One region of the Mitsuaria sp. TWR114 genome, then DNA from elsewhere that is predicted to be linked to it. Evidence: riboswitches for the same ligand, from Rfam matches in the RefSeq annotation. Region 1 holds a riboswitch; each other region holds the start of a gene.
What was found. A riboswitch is a leader RNA that binds a small molecule or an ion and turns the genes downstream of it on or off. The one in region 1 is predicted to bind S-adenosylhomocysteine.
Positions count from the first base shown of each region.

Region 2: linked by a shared signal. The riboswitch ahead of ahcY (adenosylhomocysteinase) and the one ahead of ahcY (adenosylhomocysteinase) in region 1 are both predicted to bind S-adenosylhomocysteine.
Region 3: linked by a shared signal. The riboswitch ahead of ahcY (adenosylhomocysteinase) and the one ahead of ahcY (adenosylhomocysteinase) in region 1 are both predicted to bind S-adenosylhomocysteine.
Region 4: linked by a shared signal. The riboswitch ahead of metH (methionine synthase) and the one ahead of ahcY (adenosylhomocysteinase) in region 1 are both predicted to bind S-adenosylhomocysteine.

Region 1 is NZ_VOSR01000064.1:4,593-8,785, forward strand. Features, by position in the region: gene infA (translation initiation factor IF-1) at 1-151, shown strand, start outside; gene FUT87_RS03730 (oxidoreductase-like domain-containing protein) at 195-401, shown strand; gene FUT87_RS03735 (hypothetical protein) at 644-1,135, shown strand; gene FUT87_RS03740 (HAD family hydrolase) at 1,063-1,854, opposite strand; S-adenosyl-L-homocysteine riboswitch at 1,927-2,025, shown strand; gene ahcY (adenosylhomocysteinase) at 2,128-3,561, shown strand; gene FUT87_RS03750 (TlyA family RNA methyltransferase) at 3,595-4,193, shown strand, end outside.
Region 2 is NZ_VOSR01000011.1:13,271-17,463, forward strand. Features, by position in the region: gene FUT87_RS00760 (oxidoreductase-like domain-containing protein) at 1-9, shown strand, start outside; gene FUT87_RS00765 (hypothetical protein) at 252-743, shown strand; gene FUT87_RS00770 (HAD family hydrolase) at 671-1,462, opposite strand; S-adenosyl-L-homocysteine riboswitch at 1,535-1,633, shown strand; gene ahcY (adenosylhomocysteinase) at 1,736-3,169, shown strand; gene FUT87_RS00780 (TlyA family RNA methyltransferase) at 3,203-3,934, shown strand; gene metF (methylenetetrahydrofolate reductase [NAD(P)H]) at 3,931-4,193, shown strand, end outside.
Region 3 is NZ_VOSR01000022.1:2,401-6,593, reverse strand. Features, by position in the region: gene FUT87_RS01250 (TlyA family RNA methyltransferase) at 1-573, opposite strand, end outside; gene ahcY (adenosylhomocysteinase) at 607-2,040, opposite strand; S-adenosyl-L-homocysteine riboswitch at 2,143-2,241, opposite strand; gene FUT87_RS01240 (HAD family hydrolase) at 2,314-3,105, shown strand; gene FUT87_RS01235 (hypothetical protein) at 3,033-3,524, opposite strand; gene FUT87_RS01230 (oxidoreductase-like domain-containing protein) at 3,767-3,973, opposite strand; gene infA (translation initiation factor IF-1) at 4,017-4,193, opposite strand, start outside.
Region 4 is NZ_VOSR01001101.1:4,735-8,927, reverse strand. Features, by position in the region: gene FUT87_RS27780 (homocysteine S-methyltransferase family protein) at 1-504, shown strand, start outside; gene FUT87_RS27775 (HD-GYP domain-containing protein) at 583-1,788, opposite strand; S-adenosyl-L-homocysteine riboswitch at 2,010-2,114, shown strand; gene metH (methionine synthase) at 2,265-4,193, shown strand, end outside.

The DNA.
Region 1 (4,193 bases):
GGGCGGCAAGATGCGCAAGCATCACATCCGCATCCTGGCTGGCGACGCCGTCTCCTTGGAGATGTCGCCCTACGACCTGACCAAGGGCCGGATCACCTTCCGTCACCTGCAGCGCTCGGCCCACTCGGGACCGCCGCCGGTCCGTCGCTGAGCGTGCGCCGCGGGGGCCGAAGCCCTCGCGGAGCCTCCCGGTCATGACCACCGCCCTGCCCGACCCCGCCGCGGCGCCGGCCTCGCTCGAGGCCGACGACCCGATGCCCCAGCCGCCCGTGCAGCCGGACATCGACGCCTGCTGCGGCAACGGCTGCGACCCGTGCATCTTCGACCTGCACGACCTGGCGATGGACCGCTACCGGCAAGCGATGCGCGCCTGGAAGGCCCGCCACCCCGAGGCCGGCTGACGCCTCACCCCCACCCGGAAGGGCCGCCTCGCGCGGCCCTTCGCTTTTTCCGGCGGCCCCGTCCACGTTCGGGGGTCTCGCCTCCCTCCGACGAGGCCCCCCTCAGGTCGAGGGGCGTTTGCGTTTCGTGACGTTTTTGGGGACATCCTCGGGCTTCAGAACCCCCGCGCGCCCGCCGACATCCAGGACAGGCGCCGCGCTTGCCGCGCGGGCGCATCGATCTCCCCCGATCGGAGGCCCCGATGTTCATGACTGGCCAGAACCGTTTCCATGTCGCGCGTTCCGACGCCCAGGCCAACCTGCGCTTCGCGCTGGCGCGGCTGAGCACCGACTGGCGCCACCTCGACCCGTTCGGACTGGAGGTGCTGCTGCGCCACCTGCTGATGGCGGAGCACCGCTGCATGCCGCATCCCAGCGTGCTGCGCGAGCGCCCGACCAACCGCTGGCTGCTGCCGCGGCTGCGGCGCCGGCGCATCGAGGTGGCGGAGCGGCTCGTGGCCGTCGGCGGACGCGTCAGCCATGCGAGCCTGGCGCGGGTGCTGCCGCGCGGGCATGACTGGCCGGGAGTGTCGGCGCTGGTCGGGCGGCATGCCTGGGATCCGGTCGAAGGGCGCCAGCCCCGGCCGCGCGTCCCGGCCGTCGAGGACGCGCCGACCCGCCCTCAGCCGGCCGCGGCCAGCAAGGCGCGGGCCACTTCCGCGAAACCGTCGCCGCGCTCGCTGGCGGTGACGTAGGCCGGCGGGTGATCCAGCATCGGCAGGAAACGCGCGATGTTGGCCACCCCCACCGACAGGGGCACCCGCTCGAACATCAGCTGGTCATTCGTCGAGTCGCCGACATAGACCCACTCCCGCGGATCGAACGCTCGCCCGGTCAGCCGCTTCACCGCCCACTGGGCGGCGGTCCACTTGCTGTGTTCCCCGATCCAGCCGTTGACGTGGATCGAGCTCACCGTCGCCACCAGCCCATGGGCGCGCATCAGGTCGCAGACGGCGGCGATCGCGTCGTCGTCCAGCCGCGTGAATTCGCTGTGGTCGACCGCGATGTCGGTCAGCCGCCCCGCGCTGTCGCGCGCCAGCTGGGCGCCCGGCACCGTCGCCACGATCGCCCCCGCGCAGGCCTGCAGACGCGCGAAGTTCTCCCGTCGCGTCGCGTCGTCCTGGGCGAACTCGGTGACCAGCGCGTCGTTCTCCCGGTGCAGCAGCACCCCGCCGTTCTCCGCCACGATCCCCCGCAGGGGCCGGTCCAACGCGAAGGGCGCGCTCCAGCCCGCGGGCCGGCCGGTGATCGCGATGACCGGGACGCCGGCGCCCTGCAGCCGATGCAGGGCCGCCAGCGCGGCGGGGGCGATGTCGCCCTCGGCCGTCAGGGTGTCGTCGATGTCGGTCAGCACCCCGCGCAGGGGGAGCCAGGCCGCGCGGGGACAGTCGCTGAGCGGGGGGATCGTTCGCATAAGGGGCGATTGTGGCCCCGACCGTGACGCTGTCATCAAGCCGTCGAACGGAACATGTCTACAATCGCGCCCTGTTCCGAGGAGCGTTGCGACCTCCCATCCCATCGAGGCCAGGCTCGGAACCGCCGCGCGGCGACGTGCCCGCGGCCATGGCAACCGCGCTCACCCGTCGACCCTTCGCAGGCCGGGTGAGGACCGAGCGGCAAGTGCCCTCCCCACTTCTCCCCATGTCCTGATCGCTGGCGTCGACGGCCCTTCCTCGCAGGAGTCCGCATGAACGCCCAACTGAAGCCGCTGGCCCAAGACCAGTACCTGATCAAAGACCTGTCGCTGGCCGACTGGGGCCGCAAGGAGATCAAGATCGCCGAGAGCGAGATGCCCGCGCTGATGGCGATCCGTGAGGAATACGCCGCGGCCCAGCCGCTCAAGGGCGCGCGCATCACCGGCTCGCTGCACATGACGATCCAGACCGCCGTGCTGGTCGAGACGCTGCAGGCGCTGGGCGCCGAAGTCCGCTGGGCCTCGTGCAACATCTTCTCGACGCAGGACCACGCCGCCGCCGCGCTGGTCGCCGTCGGCACCCCCGTCTTCGCCTACAAGGGCGAGACGCTGGAAGACTACTGGGACTACACCCACCGCATCTTCGAGTTCGGCGCCAAGGGCGAAGCGGGCGAAGGCCCCAACATGATCCTGGACGACGGCGGCGACGCGACGCTGCTGATGCACCTGGGCCAGAAGGCCGAGAAGGACCTGTCGGTCCTGGCCAATCCGGGTAGCGAGGAAGAGCGCATCCTGTTCGCCGCGATCAGGAAGAAGATCGCCGAAGACGCGACCTGGTACACCCGCAAGAGCGCCGAGATCATCGGCGTGACCGAGGAAACGACCACCGGCGTGCATCGCCTGAAGGAGATGTCGGCCAAGGGCACGCTGCTGTTCCGCGCGATCAACGTCAACGACTCGGTCACCAAGAGCAAGTTCGACAACCTCTACGGCTGCCGCGAGTCGCTGGTGGACGGCATCAAGCGCGCCACCGACGTCATGGTCGCCGGCAAGATCGCCGTGATCGCCGGCTACGGCGACGTGGGCAAGGGCTCGGCGCAGGCGATGCGCGCGCTGTCGGCCCAGGTCTGGGTCACCGAGATCGATCCGATCTGCGCGCTGCAGGCCGCGATGGAGGGCTTCCGCGTCGTGACGATGGAATACGCCGCCGACAAGGCCGACATCTTCGTGACCACGACCGGCAACAAGAACGTGATCCGCCACGAGCACATGGCTGCGATGAAGCACAACGCGATCGTCTGCAACATCGGTCACTTCGACAACGAGATCGACGTCGCCTCGCTCGAGCAGTACGAGTGGGAAGAGATCAAGCCGCAGGTGGACCACGTGATCTTCCCGGACGGCAAGCGCATCATCCTGCTGGCCAAGGGCCGCCTCGTGAACCTGGGCTGCGGCACCGGCCACCCGAGCTACGTGATGTCCTCGAGCTTCGCCAACCAGACCATCGCGCAGATCGAGCTGTTCGCGCACAAGGACGCTTATGCCGTGGGCCAGGTCTACGTGCTGCCCAAGCACCTGGACGAGCACGTCGCGCGCCTGCAGCTCAAGACGCTGAACGCGCAGCTGAGCGAGCTGACCGACGAGCAGGCCGCCTACATCGGCGTCAGCAAGGCCGGTCCCTACAAGCCCGACACCTACCGCTATTGATCGACTGACCGTCGACTGAACCGAGACCCGACCATGCGTGCTGATCAGCGGCTTCTTTCCCTTGGCCTGGCGCCCACGCGCTCGGCTGCCCAGCGGCTGATCGACGCACGCGCGGTCGAGTGGGAAGGCCCCAAGGGCTGGACCGTCGTGCGCAAGTGCGGCGAGGACCTGCCCGAGACCACCCCCATGCGCGTGACGAACGATGCCGAACTGCGTTACGTCTCGCGCGGCGGGCTCAAGCTCGAGGGTGCGCTGGCCAAGGTCGGCGTGTCGGTGGCCGGTTTCTCGGCCCTGGACATGGGCCAGAGCGCGGGCGGGTTCACCGACGTGCTGCTCAAGGCCGGCGCGGCGCACGTGACCGGCATCGACGTCGGCCACGGCCAGCTGCACGAGACCTTGAAGGCCGACCCGCGCGTGACGGCCCTCGAAGGCATGCACGTGAAGGACTATGTGCCCGCCGAGCCTTTCGACCTCGTCGTGGGCGACCTGAGCTTCATCTCGATGATCGGCACGATCAAGCACGTGGCCGGCTGGCTCAAGCCGCAAGGCCAGGCGCTGCTGCTGATCAAGCCGCAGTTCGAGCTCGGCCCCAAGGCCTTGAACAAGAACGGCATCGTCAAGGACAAGTCGCA
Region 2 (4,193 bases), on a different contig from region 1:
GCCGGCTGACGCCTCACCCCCACCCGGAAGGGCCGCCTCGCGCGGCCCTTCGCTTTTTCCGGCGGCCCCGTCCACGTTCGGGGGTCTCGCCTCCCTCCGACGAGGCCCCCCTCAGGTCGAGGGGCGTTTGCGTTTCGTGACGTTTTTGGGGACATCCTCGGGCTTCAGAACCCCCGCGCGCCCGCCGACATCCAGGACAGGCGCCGCGCTTGCCGCGCGGGCGCATCGATCTCCCCCGATCGGAGGCCCCGATGTTCATGACTGGCCAGAACCGTTTCCATGTCGCGCGTTCCGACGCCCAGGCCAACCTGCGCTTCGCGCTGGCGCGGCTGAGCACCGACTGGCGCCACCTCGACCCGTTCGGACTGGAGGTGCTGCTGCGCCACCTGCTGATGGCGGAGCACCGCTGCATGCCGCATCCCAGCGTGCTGCGCGAGCGCCCGACCAACCGCTGGCTGCTGCCGCGGCTGCGGCGCCGGCGCATCGAGGTGGCGGAGCGGCTCGTGGCCGTCGGCGGACGCGTCAGCCATGCGAGCCTGGCGCGGGTGCTGCCGCGCGGGCATGACTGGCCGGGAGTGTCGGCGCTGGTCGGGCGGCATGCCTGGGATCCGGTCGAAGGGCGCCAGCCCCGGCCGCGCGTCCCGGCCGTCGAGGACGCGCCGACCCGCCCTCAGCCGGCCGCGGCCAGCAAGGCGCGGGCCACTTCCGCGAAACCGTCGCCGCGCTCGCTGGCGGTGACGTAGGCCGGCGGGTGATCCAGCATCGGCAGGAAACGCGCGATGTTGGCCACCCCCACCGACAGGGGCACCCGCTCGAACATCAGCTGGTCATTCGTCGAGTCGCCGACATAGACCCACTCCCGCGGATCGAACGCTCGCCCGGTCAGCCGCTTCACCGCCCACTGGGCGGCGGTCCACTTGCTGTGTTCCCCGATCCAGCCGTTGACGTGGATCGAGCTCACCGTCGCCACCAGCCCATGGGCGCGCATCAGGTCGCAGACGGCGGCGATCGCGTCGTCGTCCAGCCGCGTGAATTCGCTGTGGTCGACCGCGATGTCGGTCAGCCGCCCCGCGCTGTCGCGCGCCAGCTGGGCGCCCGGCACCGTCGCCACGATCGCCCCCGCGCAGGCCTGCAGACGCGCGAAGTTCTCCCGTCGCGTCGCGTCGTCCTGGGCGAACTCGGTGACCAGCGCGTCGTTCTCCCGGTGCAGCAGCACCCCGCCGTTCTCCGCCACGATCCCCCGCAGGGGCCGGTCCAACGCGAAGGGCGCGCTCCAGCCCGCGGGCCGGCCGGTGATCGCGATGACCGGGACGCCGGCGCCCTGCAGCCGATGCAGGGCCGCCAGCGCGGCGGGGGCGATGTCGCCCTCGGCCGTCAGGGTGTCGTCGATGTCGGTCAGCACCCCGCGCAGGGGGAGCCAGGCCGCGCGGGGACAGTCGCTGAGCGGGGGGATCGTTCGCATAAGGGGCGATTGTGGCCCCGACCGTGACGCTGTCATCAAGCCGTCGAACGGAACATGTCTACAATCGCGCCCTGTTCCGAGGAGCGTTGCGACCTCCCATCCCATCGAGGCCAGGCTCGGAACCGCCGCGCGGCGACGTGCCCGCGGCCATGGCAACCGCGCTCACCCGTCGACCCTTCGCAGGCCGGGTGAGGACCGAGCGGCAAGTGCCCTCCCCACTTCTCCCCATGTCCTGATCGCTGGCGTCGACGGCCCTTCCTCGCAGGAGTCCGCATGAACGCCCAACTGAAGCCGCTGGCCCAAGACCAGTACCTGATCAAAGACCTGTCGCTGGCCGACTGGGGCCGCAAGGAGATCAAGATCGCCGAGAGCGAGATGCCCGCGCTGATGGCGATCCGTGAGGAATACGCCGCGGCCCAGCCGCTCAAGGGCGCGCGCATCACCGGCTCGCTGCACATGACGATCCAGACCGCCGTGCTGGTCGAGACGCTGCAGGCGCTGGGCGCCGAAGTCCGCTGGGCCTCGTGCAACATCTTCTCGACGCAGGACCACGCCGCCGCCGCGCTGGTCGCCGTCGGCACCCCCGTCTTCGCCTACAAGGGCGAGACGCTGGAAGACTACTGGGACTACACCCACCGCATCTTCGAGTTCGGCGCCAAGGGCGAAGCGGGCGAAGGCCCCAACATGATCCTGGACGACGGCGGCGACGCGACGCTGCTGATGCACCTGGGCCAGAAGGCCGAGAAGGACCTGTCGGTCCTGGCCAATCCGGGTAGCGAGGAAGAGCGCATCCTGTTCGCCGCGATCAGGAAGAAGATCGCCGAAGACGCGACCTGGTACACCCGCAAGAGCGCCGAGATCATCGGCGTGACCGAGGAAACGACCACCGGCGTGCATCGCCTGAAGGAGATGTCGGCCAAGGGCACGCTGCTGTTCCGCGCGATCAACGTCAACGACTCGGTCACCAAGAGCAAGTTCGACAACCTCTACGGCTGCCGCGAGTCGCTGGTGGACGGCATCAAGCGCGCCACCGACGTCATGGTCGCCGGCAAGATCGCCGTGATCGCCGGCTACGGCGACGTGGGCAAGGGCTCGGCGCAGGCGATGCGCGCGCTGTCGGCCCAGGTCTGGGTCACCGAGATCGATCCGATCTGCGCGCTGCAGGCCGCGATGGAGGGCTTCCGCGTCGTGACGATGGAATACGCCGCCGACAAGGCCGACATCTTCGTGACCACGACCGGCAACAAGAACGTGATCCGCCACGAGCACATGGCTGCGATGAAGCACAACGCGATCGTCTGCAACATCGGTCACTTCGACAACGAGATCGACGTCGCCTCGCTCGAGCAGTACGAGTGGGAAGAGATCAAGCCGCAGGTGGACCACGTGATCTTCCCGGACGGCAAGCGCATCATCCTGCTGGCCAAGGGCCGCCTCGTGAACCTGGGCTGCGGCACCGGCCACCCGAGCTACGTGATGTCCTCGAGCTTCGCCAACCAGACCATCGCGCAGATCGAGCTGTTCGCGCACAAGGACGCTTATGCCGTGGGCCAGGTCTACGTGCTGCCCAAGCACCTGGACGAGCACGTCGCGCGCCTGCAGCTCAAGACGCTGAACGCGCAGCTGAGCGAGCTGACCGACGAGCAGGCCGCCTACATCGGCGTCAGCAAGGCCGGTCCCTACAAGCCCGACACCTACCGCTATTGATCGACTGACCGTCGACTGAACCGAGACCCGACCATGCGTGCTGATCAGCGGCTTCTTTCCCTTGGCCTGGCGCCCACGCGCTCGGCTGCCCAGCGGCTGATCGACGCACGCGCGGTCGAGTGGGAAGGCCCCAAGGGCTGGACCGTCGTGCGCAAGTGCGGCGAGGACCTGCCCGAGACCACCCCCATGCGCGTGACGAACGATGCCGAACTGCGTTACGTCTCGCGCGGCGGGCTCAAGCTCGAGGGTGCGCTGGCCAAGGTCGGCGTGTCGGTGGCCGGTTTCTCGGCCCTGGACATGGGCCAGAGCGCGGGCGGGTTCACCGACGTGCTGCTCAAGGCCGGCGCGGCGCACGTGACCGGCATCGACGTCGGCCACGGCCAGCTGCACGAGACCTTGAAGGCCGACCCGCGCGTGACGGCCCTCGAAGGCATGCACGTGAAGGACTATGTGCCCGCCGAGCCTTTCGACCTCGTCGTGGGCGACCTGAGCTTCATCTCGATGATCGGCACGATCAAGCACGTGGCCGGCTGGCTCAAGCCGCAAGGCCAGGCGCTGCTGCTGATCAAGCCGCAGTTCGAGCTCGGCCCCAAGGCCTTGAACAAGAACGGCATCGTCAAGGACAAGTCGCAGTACGCCGTGGTCAAGGAACAGGCCGTGGCCGCCGCCGAGAAGCGCGACCTCGTCGTCAAGGGCTGGTTCGAAAGCCCCGTCACCGGTGGCGACGGCAACACCGAATTCTTCATCTGGATCCAACAACCATGACGACGCCGGTCAGCATCGAATTCTTCCCGCCCAACACGCCCGTCGGCACCGAGAAGCTCAAGACCGTCGTGCAGGAACTGCGCGCGGTGAATCCGCAGTACTTCAGCGTCACCTACGGCGCCGGCGGCTCCACGCGCGAGAAGACGCTGTCGACCGTCGCCGACATCGCGTCGCAGGGCTTCGACGCCGCGCCGCACCTGTCCTGCGTCGGCTCCACGCGCGAGAACATCGCCGAGATCCTGGCGACCTACCGCGCGCA
Region 3 (4,193 bases), on a different contig from region 1:
CTTGTTCAAGGCCTTGGGGCCGAGCTCGAACTGCGGCTTGATCAGCAGCAGCGCCTGGCCTTGCGGCTTGAGCCAGCCGGCCACGTGCTTGATCGTGCCGATCATCGAGATGAAGCTCAGGTCGCCCACGACGAGGTCGAAAGGCTCGGCGGGCACATAGTCCTTCACGTGCATGCCTTCGAGGGCCGTCACGCGCGGGTCGGCCTTCAAGGTCTCGTGCAGCTGGCCGTGGCCGACGTCGATGCCGGTCACGTGCGCCGCGCCGGCCTTGAGCAGCACGTCGGTGAACCCGCCCGCGCTCTGGCCCATGTCCAGGGCCGAGAAACCGGCCACCGACACGCCGACCTTGGCCAGCGCACCCTCGAGCTTGAGCCCGCCGCGCGAGACGTAACGCAGTTCGGCATCGTTCGTCACGCGCATGGGGGTGGTCTCGGGCAGGTCCTCGCCGCACTTGCGCACGACGGTCCAGCCCTTGGGGCCTTCCCACTCGACCGCGCGTGCGTCGATCAGCCGCTGGGCAGCCGAGCGCGTGGGCGCCAGGCCAAGGGAAAGAAGCCGCTGATCAGCACGCATGGTCGGGTCTCGGTTCAGTCGACGGTCAGTCGATCAATAGCGGTAGGTGTCGGGCTTGTAGGGACCGGCCTTGCTGACGCCGATGTAGGCGGCCTGCTCGTCGGTCAGCTCGCTCAGCTGCGCGTTCAGCGTCTTGAGCTGCAGGCGCGCGACGTGCTCGTCCAGGTGCTTGGGCAGCACGTAGACCTGGCCCACGGCATAAGCGTCCTTGTGCGCGAACAGCTCGATCTGCGCGATGGTCTGGTTGGCGAAGCTCGAGGACATCACGTAGCTCGGGTGGCCGGTGCCGCAGCCCAGGTTCACGAGGCGGCCCTTGGCCAGCAGGATGATGCGCTTGCCGTCCGGGAAGATCACGTGGTCCACCTGCGGCTTGATCTCTTCCCACTCGTACTGCTCGAGCGAGGCGACGTCGATCTCGTTGTCGAAGTGACCGATGTTGCAGACGATCGCGTTGTGCTTCATCGCAGCCATGTGCTCGTGGCGGATCACGTTCTTGTTGCCGGTCGTGGTCACGAAGATGTCGGCCTTGTCGGCGGCGTATTCCATCGTCACGACGCGGAAGCCCTCCATCGCGGCCTGCAGCGCGCAGATCGGATCGATCTCGGTGACCCAGACCTGGGCCGACAGCGCGCGCATCGCCTGCGCCGAGCCCTTGCCCACGTCGCCGTAGCCGGCGATCACGGCGATCTTGCCGGCGACCATGACGTCGGTGGCGCGCTTGATGCCGTCCACCAGCGACTCGCGGCAGCCGTAGAGGTTGTCGAACTTGCTCTTGGTGACCGAGTCGTTGACGTTGATCGCGCGGAACAGCAGCGTGCCCTTGGCCGACATCTCCTTCAGGCGATGCACGCCGGTGGTCGTTTCCTCGGTCACGCCGATGATCTCGGCGCTCTTGCGGGTGTACCAGGTCGCGTCTTCGGCGATCTTCTTCCTGATCGCGGCGAACAGGATGCGCTCTTCCTCGCTACCCGGATTGGCCAGGACCGACAGGTCCTTCTCGGCCTTCTGGCCCAGGTGCATCAGCAGCGTCGCGTCGCCGCCGTCGTCCAGGATCATGTTGGGGCCTTCGCCCGCTTCGCCCTTGGCGCCGAACTCGAAGATGCGGTGGGTGTAGTCCCAGTAGTCTTCCAGCGTCTCGCCCTTGTAGGCGAAGACGGGGGTGCCGACGGCGACCAGCGCGGCGGCGGCGTGGTCCTGCGTCGAGAAGATGTTGCACGAGGCCCAGCGGACTTCGGCGCCCAGCGCCTGCAGCGTCTCGACCAGCACGGCGGTCTGGATCGTCATGTGCAGCGAGCCGGTGATGCGCGCGCCCTTGAGCGGCTGGGCCGCGGCGTATTCCTCACGGATCGCCATCAGCGCGGGCATCTCGCTCTCGGCGATCTTGATCTCCTTGCGGCCCCAGTCGGCCAGCGACAGGTCTTTGATCAGGTACTGGTCTTGGGCCAGCGGCTTCAGTTGGGCGTTCATGCGGACTCCTGCGAGGAAGGGCCGTCGACGCCAGCGATCAGGACATGGGGAGAAGTGGGGAGGGCACTTGCCGCTCGGTCCTCACCCGGCCTGCGAAGGGTCGACGGGTGAGCGCGGTTGCCATGGCCGCGGGCACGTCGCCGCGCGGCGGTTCCGAGCCTGGCCTCGATGGGATGGGAGGTCGCAACGCTCCTCGGAACAGGGCGCGATTGTAGACATGTTCCGTTCGACGGCTTGATGACAGCGTCACGGTCGGGGCCACAATCGCCCCTTATGCGAACGATCCCCCCGCTCAGCGACTGTCCCCGCGCGGCCTGGCTCCCCCTGCGCGGGGTGCTGACCGACATCGACGACACCCTGACGGCCGAGGGCGACATCGCCCCCGCCGCGCTGGCGGCCCTGCATCGGCTGCAGGGCGCCGGCGTCCCGGTCATCGCGATCACCGGCCGGCCCGCGGGCTGGAGCGCGCCCTTCGCGTTGGACCGGCCCCTGCGGGGGATCGTGGCGGAGAACGGCGGGGTGCTGCTGCACCGGGAGAACGACGCGCTGGTCACCGAGTTCGCCCAGGACGACGCGACGCGACGGGAGAACTTCGCGCGTCTGCAGGCCTGCGCGGGGGCGATCGTGGCGACGGTGCCGGGCGCCCAGCTGGCGCGCGACAGCGCGGGGCGGCTGACCGACATCGCGGTCGACCACAGCGAATTCACGCGGCTGGACGACGACGCGATCGCCGCCGTCTGCGACCTGATGCGCGCCCATGGGCTGGTGGCGACGGTGAGCTCGATCCACGTCAACGGCTGGATCGGGGAACACAGCAAGTGGACCGCCGCCCAGTGGGCGGTGAAGCGGCTGACCGGGCGAGCGTTCGATCCGCGGGAGTGGGTCTATGTCGGCGACTCGACGAATGACCAGCTGATGTTCGAGCGGGTGCCCCTGTCGGTGGGGGTGGCCAACATCGCGCGTTTCCTGCCGATGCTGGATCACCCGCCGGCCTACGTCACCGCCAGCGAGCGCGGCGACGGTTTCGCGGAAGTGGCCCGCGCCTTGCTGGCCGCGGCCGGCTGAGGGCGGGTCGGCGCGTCCTCGACGGCCGGGACGCGCGGCCGGGGCTGGCGCCCTTCGACCGGATCCCAGGCATGCCGCCCGACCAGCGCCGACACTCCCGGCCAGTCATGCCCGCGCGGCAGCACCCGCGCCAGGCTCGCATGGCTGACGCGTCCGCCGACGGCCACGAGCCGCTCCGCCACCTCGATGCGCCGGCGCCGCAGCCGCGGCAGCAGCCAGCGGTTGGTCGGGCGCTCGCGCAGCACGCTGGGATGCGGCATGCAGCGGTGCTCCGCCATCAGCAGGTGGCGCAGCAGCACCTCCAGTCCGAACGGGTCGAGGTGGCGCCAGTCGGTGCTCAGCCGCGCCAGCGCGAAGCGCAGGTTGGCCTGGGCGTCGGAACGCGCGACATGGAAACGGTTCTGGCCAGTCATGAACATCGGGGCCTCCGATCGGGGGAGATCGATGCGCCCGCGCGGCAAGCGCGGCGCCTGTCCTGGATGTCGGCGGGCGCGCGGGGGTTCTGAAGCCCGAGGATGTCCCCAAAAACGTCACGAAACGCAAACGCCCCTCGACCTGAGGGGGGCCTCGTCGGAGGGAGGCGAGACCCCCGAACGTGGACGGGGCCGCCGGAAAAAGCGAAGGGCCGCGCGAGGCGGCCCTTCCGGGTGGGGGTGAGGCGTCAGCCGGCCTCGGGGTGGCGGGCCTTCCAGGCGCGCATCGCTTGCCGGTAGCGGTCCATCGCCAGGTCGTGCAGGTCGAAGATGCACGGGTCGCAGCCGTTGCCGCAGCAGGCGTCGATGTCCGGCTGCACGGGCGGCTGGGGCATCGGGTCGTCGGCCTCGAGCGAGGCCGGCGCCGCGGCGGGGTCGGGCAGGGCGGTGGTCATGACCGGGAGGCTCCGCGAGGGCTTCGGCCCCCGCGGCGCACGCTCAGCGACGGACCGGCGGCGGTCCCGAGTGGGCCGAGCGCTGCAGGTGACGGAAGGTGATCCGGCCCTTGGTCAGGTCGTAGGGCGACATCTCCAAGGAGACGGCGTCGCCAGCCAGGATGCGGATGTGATGCTTGCGCATCTTGCCGCCCGTGTAGGCGATGACCTGGTGGCCGTT
Region 4 (4,193 bases), on a different contig from region 1:
ATCTTCGACACGCTCAACGCCAAGGCCGCGATCTTCGCGGTGGACCAGCTGATGGAGGACACCGGTGAGCGCCTGCCGGTGATCATCTCCGGCACGGTGACCGACGCGTCGGGCCGCATCCTGTCGGGTCAGACGGTGACGGCGTTCTGGCACTCGGTGCGCCACGCGCTGCCGCTGGCGATCGGCCTGAACTGTGCGCTCGGCGCGGCGCTGATGCGGCCCTACATCGAGGAACTGTCCAAGGCGGCCGGCGACACGCCGATCTCCTGCTACCCGAATGCCGGCCTGCCCAACCCGATGAGCGACACCGGCTTCGACGAGACGCCGGACGTCACCGGCCGGCTGGTGGGCGAGTTCGCCGCGGCCGGCTTCCTGAACATCGCCGGCGGCTGCTGCGGCACGACGCCCGACCACATCCGCGCGATCGCGCAGAAGGTCGCCGCCTACCGGCCGCGCCCGTGGGGCAGCAAGCTGTTCAGCGGACTGATCACTGAAGGCGTCTGATCCCTCCCTCTCCCTCTCCCACTTCGCGGGAGAGGGCGGGGGTGAGGGCCGGCGGGGCAGCGGCCAGGGCAGTCCACCTCAATAGAGCTTGAGCATCGCGTCCATGTGGACGCGCAGCCGGACTTCATGCGGCGCCAGACTGGCCGAGATCGCCTGCGCCGGCAAGCGCGTGTCGCGCAGCACCGGCACGGTCAGCGGCGAGCCGCTGCGGCCGATCAGCGCCGCCACCAGCGGTTCGCTCGCGCTGTGCCCGCGCTTGAGCACCATGCCCTCCTCGCCATTGGCCAGCCGGACCAGCGAGCCCGGCGGATAGAGGCCGATCGCCTTGATCAGCGCGGCGCCCGCCTCGTCGGGCTGCTGCAGCTCGTCCAGGTAGACCGCCCGCGCGGCCTGCGCCGCCGACAGCGCCCGGCGGTTGCGTCGCGGGCTCAATCGCGCGCCATAGACGTCGATGCGGCGCAGCAGGCGCGCCATCAACTCGCCGTCCGCGCGGCCGGCCAGCGGGCCCGGCCCGGCGTCGTGATGCAGGCGGACCGCGGCGAGCCAGGCCTCGTCGTCGACCCCGATCCCTTGCAGCGTGGCCGCCGCGCGGTCGCCATGGCCGGCCAGGGCCTCGCGCTGCGCCTGGGCCAGCGCCTCCGGCCGCAGCGCATGCTGGTCCTGCTGGGCGGCGCTGTCCAGGTTCATCGTCAGCGCCGCCAGGCCCAGCGTGCGCCGGCGGCCCTCGCTCCAGCCGAGCTGGCGGGTCGTCATCTCCGCCAGCACCAGCGACAGCAGCGCATGCCGCGCGCTGTACTGCAGCGGCTCCTGGCCGGCGTCGTGCACCAGCATCGCCAGCGAGGCATCGGGCTGCTGCGTCAGGCGCGACAGCACCGTGTCCAGCAGCTGCGCCAGGCGCAGGAGGAAGTCCGGCCGATGCGGATCGCGCAGCACCTGCTGCGCATGCCACTGCAAATCGGCCCAGATGGCGGTGTGCGCCGGCCCCGTCGCCGCCGGCAGGGGCATGGGCCGCGTGGGCTTGTACTCGGCCTTGGCATTGGCCAGCGCGGACAGCGAGGCCCCCTGCAGCATCATCGTGTCGAGCTTGTGGGCCAGGGCGCGCTGGTATTCGCGCGTCTCGTGCGCCTGGACCCAGGGCCCGCGCGCCAGCAGCTCGCGCACCTGCGGCGTGTCGGGCAGCGGATGCCCGGCGGCGAACAGCAGGTGCCCCGCCGCGTCGCGCAGCGAGAAGGTCAGCACCTGTCCCACGCGCAGGCTGTTTGAAGGAAGTTGGACCAGATCCACGTGGCCTTCCCGGCGACCGGACGTCGCCTCCTCGTTGTTGTCGTTGTCGGATGTCGCCGTGCCTGCGCCGGTTCCCTCCACCGCGGCACGCTGCGGGCGAGCATAGGTCCGCGCGAGGCTTCGGCAGGCATTCCGGCACGAACAAAGCAGGGCCGGACCGGTAGAATGCACGCCGTTTCCGCTGCCAGCAATGCCGCATTCGCGGCATCGGGGCGGCGGTGGTTTCCGAGGAGCGTTGCGACAGGTCCCGTCATCCGGGCGCCCGCCAGGCTCGGAACGGCGCGGTCGGACCCCGGGACCCCGCTGAACAACGACGCTCACCGTCCCGCCCCGCGCGGGGTTGCGGTGAGTTGCGCGGCCCCGTCTCGATCCAGCTTCCTCCAGCCTCGAAGAGCGCCGCCGCCATGTCCGCCCTCCCTCCCGCTTCCGACGCTTCCGACGCCAGCACCGCTCCGGGCCGCGCCGCCGTCCCCCCGATGAAGCTCTCCGGCCTGGAGCCGGTGGCCATCGGCGCCGGCACGCTGTTCGTCAACGTGGGCGAACGCACCAACGTCACCGGCTCCAAGGCCTTCGCGCGGATGATCCTGAATGGCGATTTCGAGCAGGCGCTGAGCGTCGCCCGCCAGCAGGTCGAGAACGGCGCCCAGGTCATCGACATCAACATGGACGAGGCCATGCTGGACAGCAAGGCCGCGATGGTGCGCTTCCTCAACCTGATCGCCTCCGAGCCCGAGATCGCGCGCGTGCCGATCATGATCGACTCGTCCAAGTGGGAGGTGATCGAGGCCGGGCTCAAGTGCATCCAGGGCAAGGGCATCGTCAACTCGATCTCGCTGAAGGAGGGCGAGACCGAGTTCCGCCGCCAGGCCAAGCTGATCCGCCGCTATGGCGCGGCCACCGTGGTGATGGCCTTCGACGAGACCGGCCAGGCCGATACCTACGAACGCAAGATCCAGATCTGCGAGCGCGCCTACCGGCTGCTGGTCGACGAGATCGGCTTCCCGCCCGAGGACATCATCTTCGACCCCAACATCTTCGCGATCGCCACCGGCATCGAGGAGCACAACAACTACGCGGTCGACTTCATCGAGGCCACGCGCTGGATCAAAGCGAACCTGCCCGGAGCGAAGGTCAGCGGCGGCGTGTCCAACGTGTCCTTCAGCTTCCGCGGCAACGAGCCGGTGCGGGAGGCCATCCACACGGTCTTCCTGTACCACGCGATCCAGGCGGGGATGGACATGGGCATCGTCAACGCCGGCATGGTCGGCGTCTATGACGAGATCCCCGCCGACCTGCGCGAGCGCGTCGAGGACGTGGTGCTGAACCGCCGCGAGGACGCAACCGAGCGGCTGCTCGAGGTGGCCGAGTCGGTCAAGGGCGCGGCCAAGGACGACAGCGCCAAGCTGGCCTGGCGCGCGGGCGACGTCGACGCGCGGCTGTCGCATGCGCTGATCCACGGCATCACCGATTTCATCGTCGAGGACACCGAGGAGGCCTGGCAGGGCATCCGCGCCAAGGGCGGCCGGCCGCTGCACGTGATCGAAGGCCCGCTGATGGCCGGCATGAATGTGGTCGGCGACCTGTTCGGCGCGGGCAAGATGTTCCTGCCGCAGGTGGTCAAGAGCGCGCGGGTGATGAAGTCCGCGGTGGCCCACCTGGTGCCCTACATCGAGGAGGAGAAGCGCCAGCTCGCCGCCGCCGGCGCCGACGTCCGCTCCAAGGGCAAGATCGTCATCGCCACGGTGAAGGGCGACGTGCACGACATCGGCAAGAACATCGTCACGGTGGTCCTGCAGTGCAACAACTTCGAGGTCGTGAACATGGGCGTGATGGTCCCGTGCCAGGACATCCTCGCCAAGGCCAAGGTCGAAGGCGCCGACATCATCGGGCTCTCGGGCCTGATCACGCCCAGCCTGGAGGAGATGCAGCACGTCGCCGCGGAGATGCAGCGCGACGACTACTTCCGCGTGAAGAAGATCCCGCTGCTGATCGGCGGCGCAACGACCAGCCGCGTGCACACGGCGGTCAAGATCTCGCCGCATTACGAAGGGCCGGTGGTCTACGTGCCCGACGCGTCGCGCTCGGTGGGCGTGTGCTCGGACCTGCTGTCCGATGAACGCGCCACGCGCTTCATCGACGAGCTGAAGTCCGATTACGAGAAGGTCCGCGAGCTGCACGCCAATAAGAAGCAGACGCCGCTGGTGACGCTGGCGCAGGCGCGTGCGAACAAGCAGCGCGCTGACTTCACGACCTACACCCCGCCGGCGCCGCGCTTCATCGGCCGGCGCCAGTTCCGCAACTACGACCTGGCCGAACTGGCGCAGTGCATCGACTGGGGCCCGTTCTTCCAGACCTGGGACCTGGCGGGGCCGTTCCCGGCCATCCTCAAGGACGAGGTCGTCGGC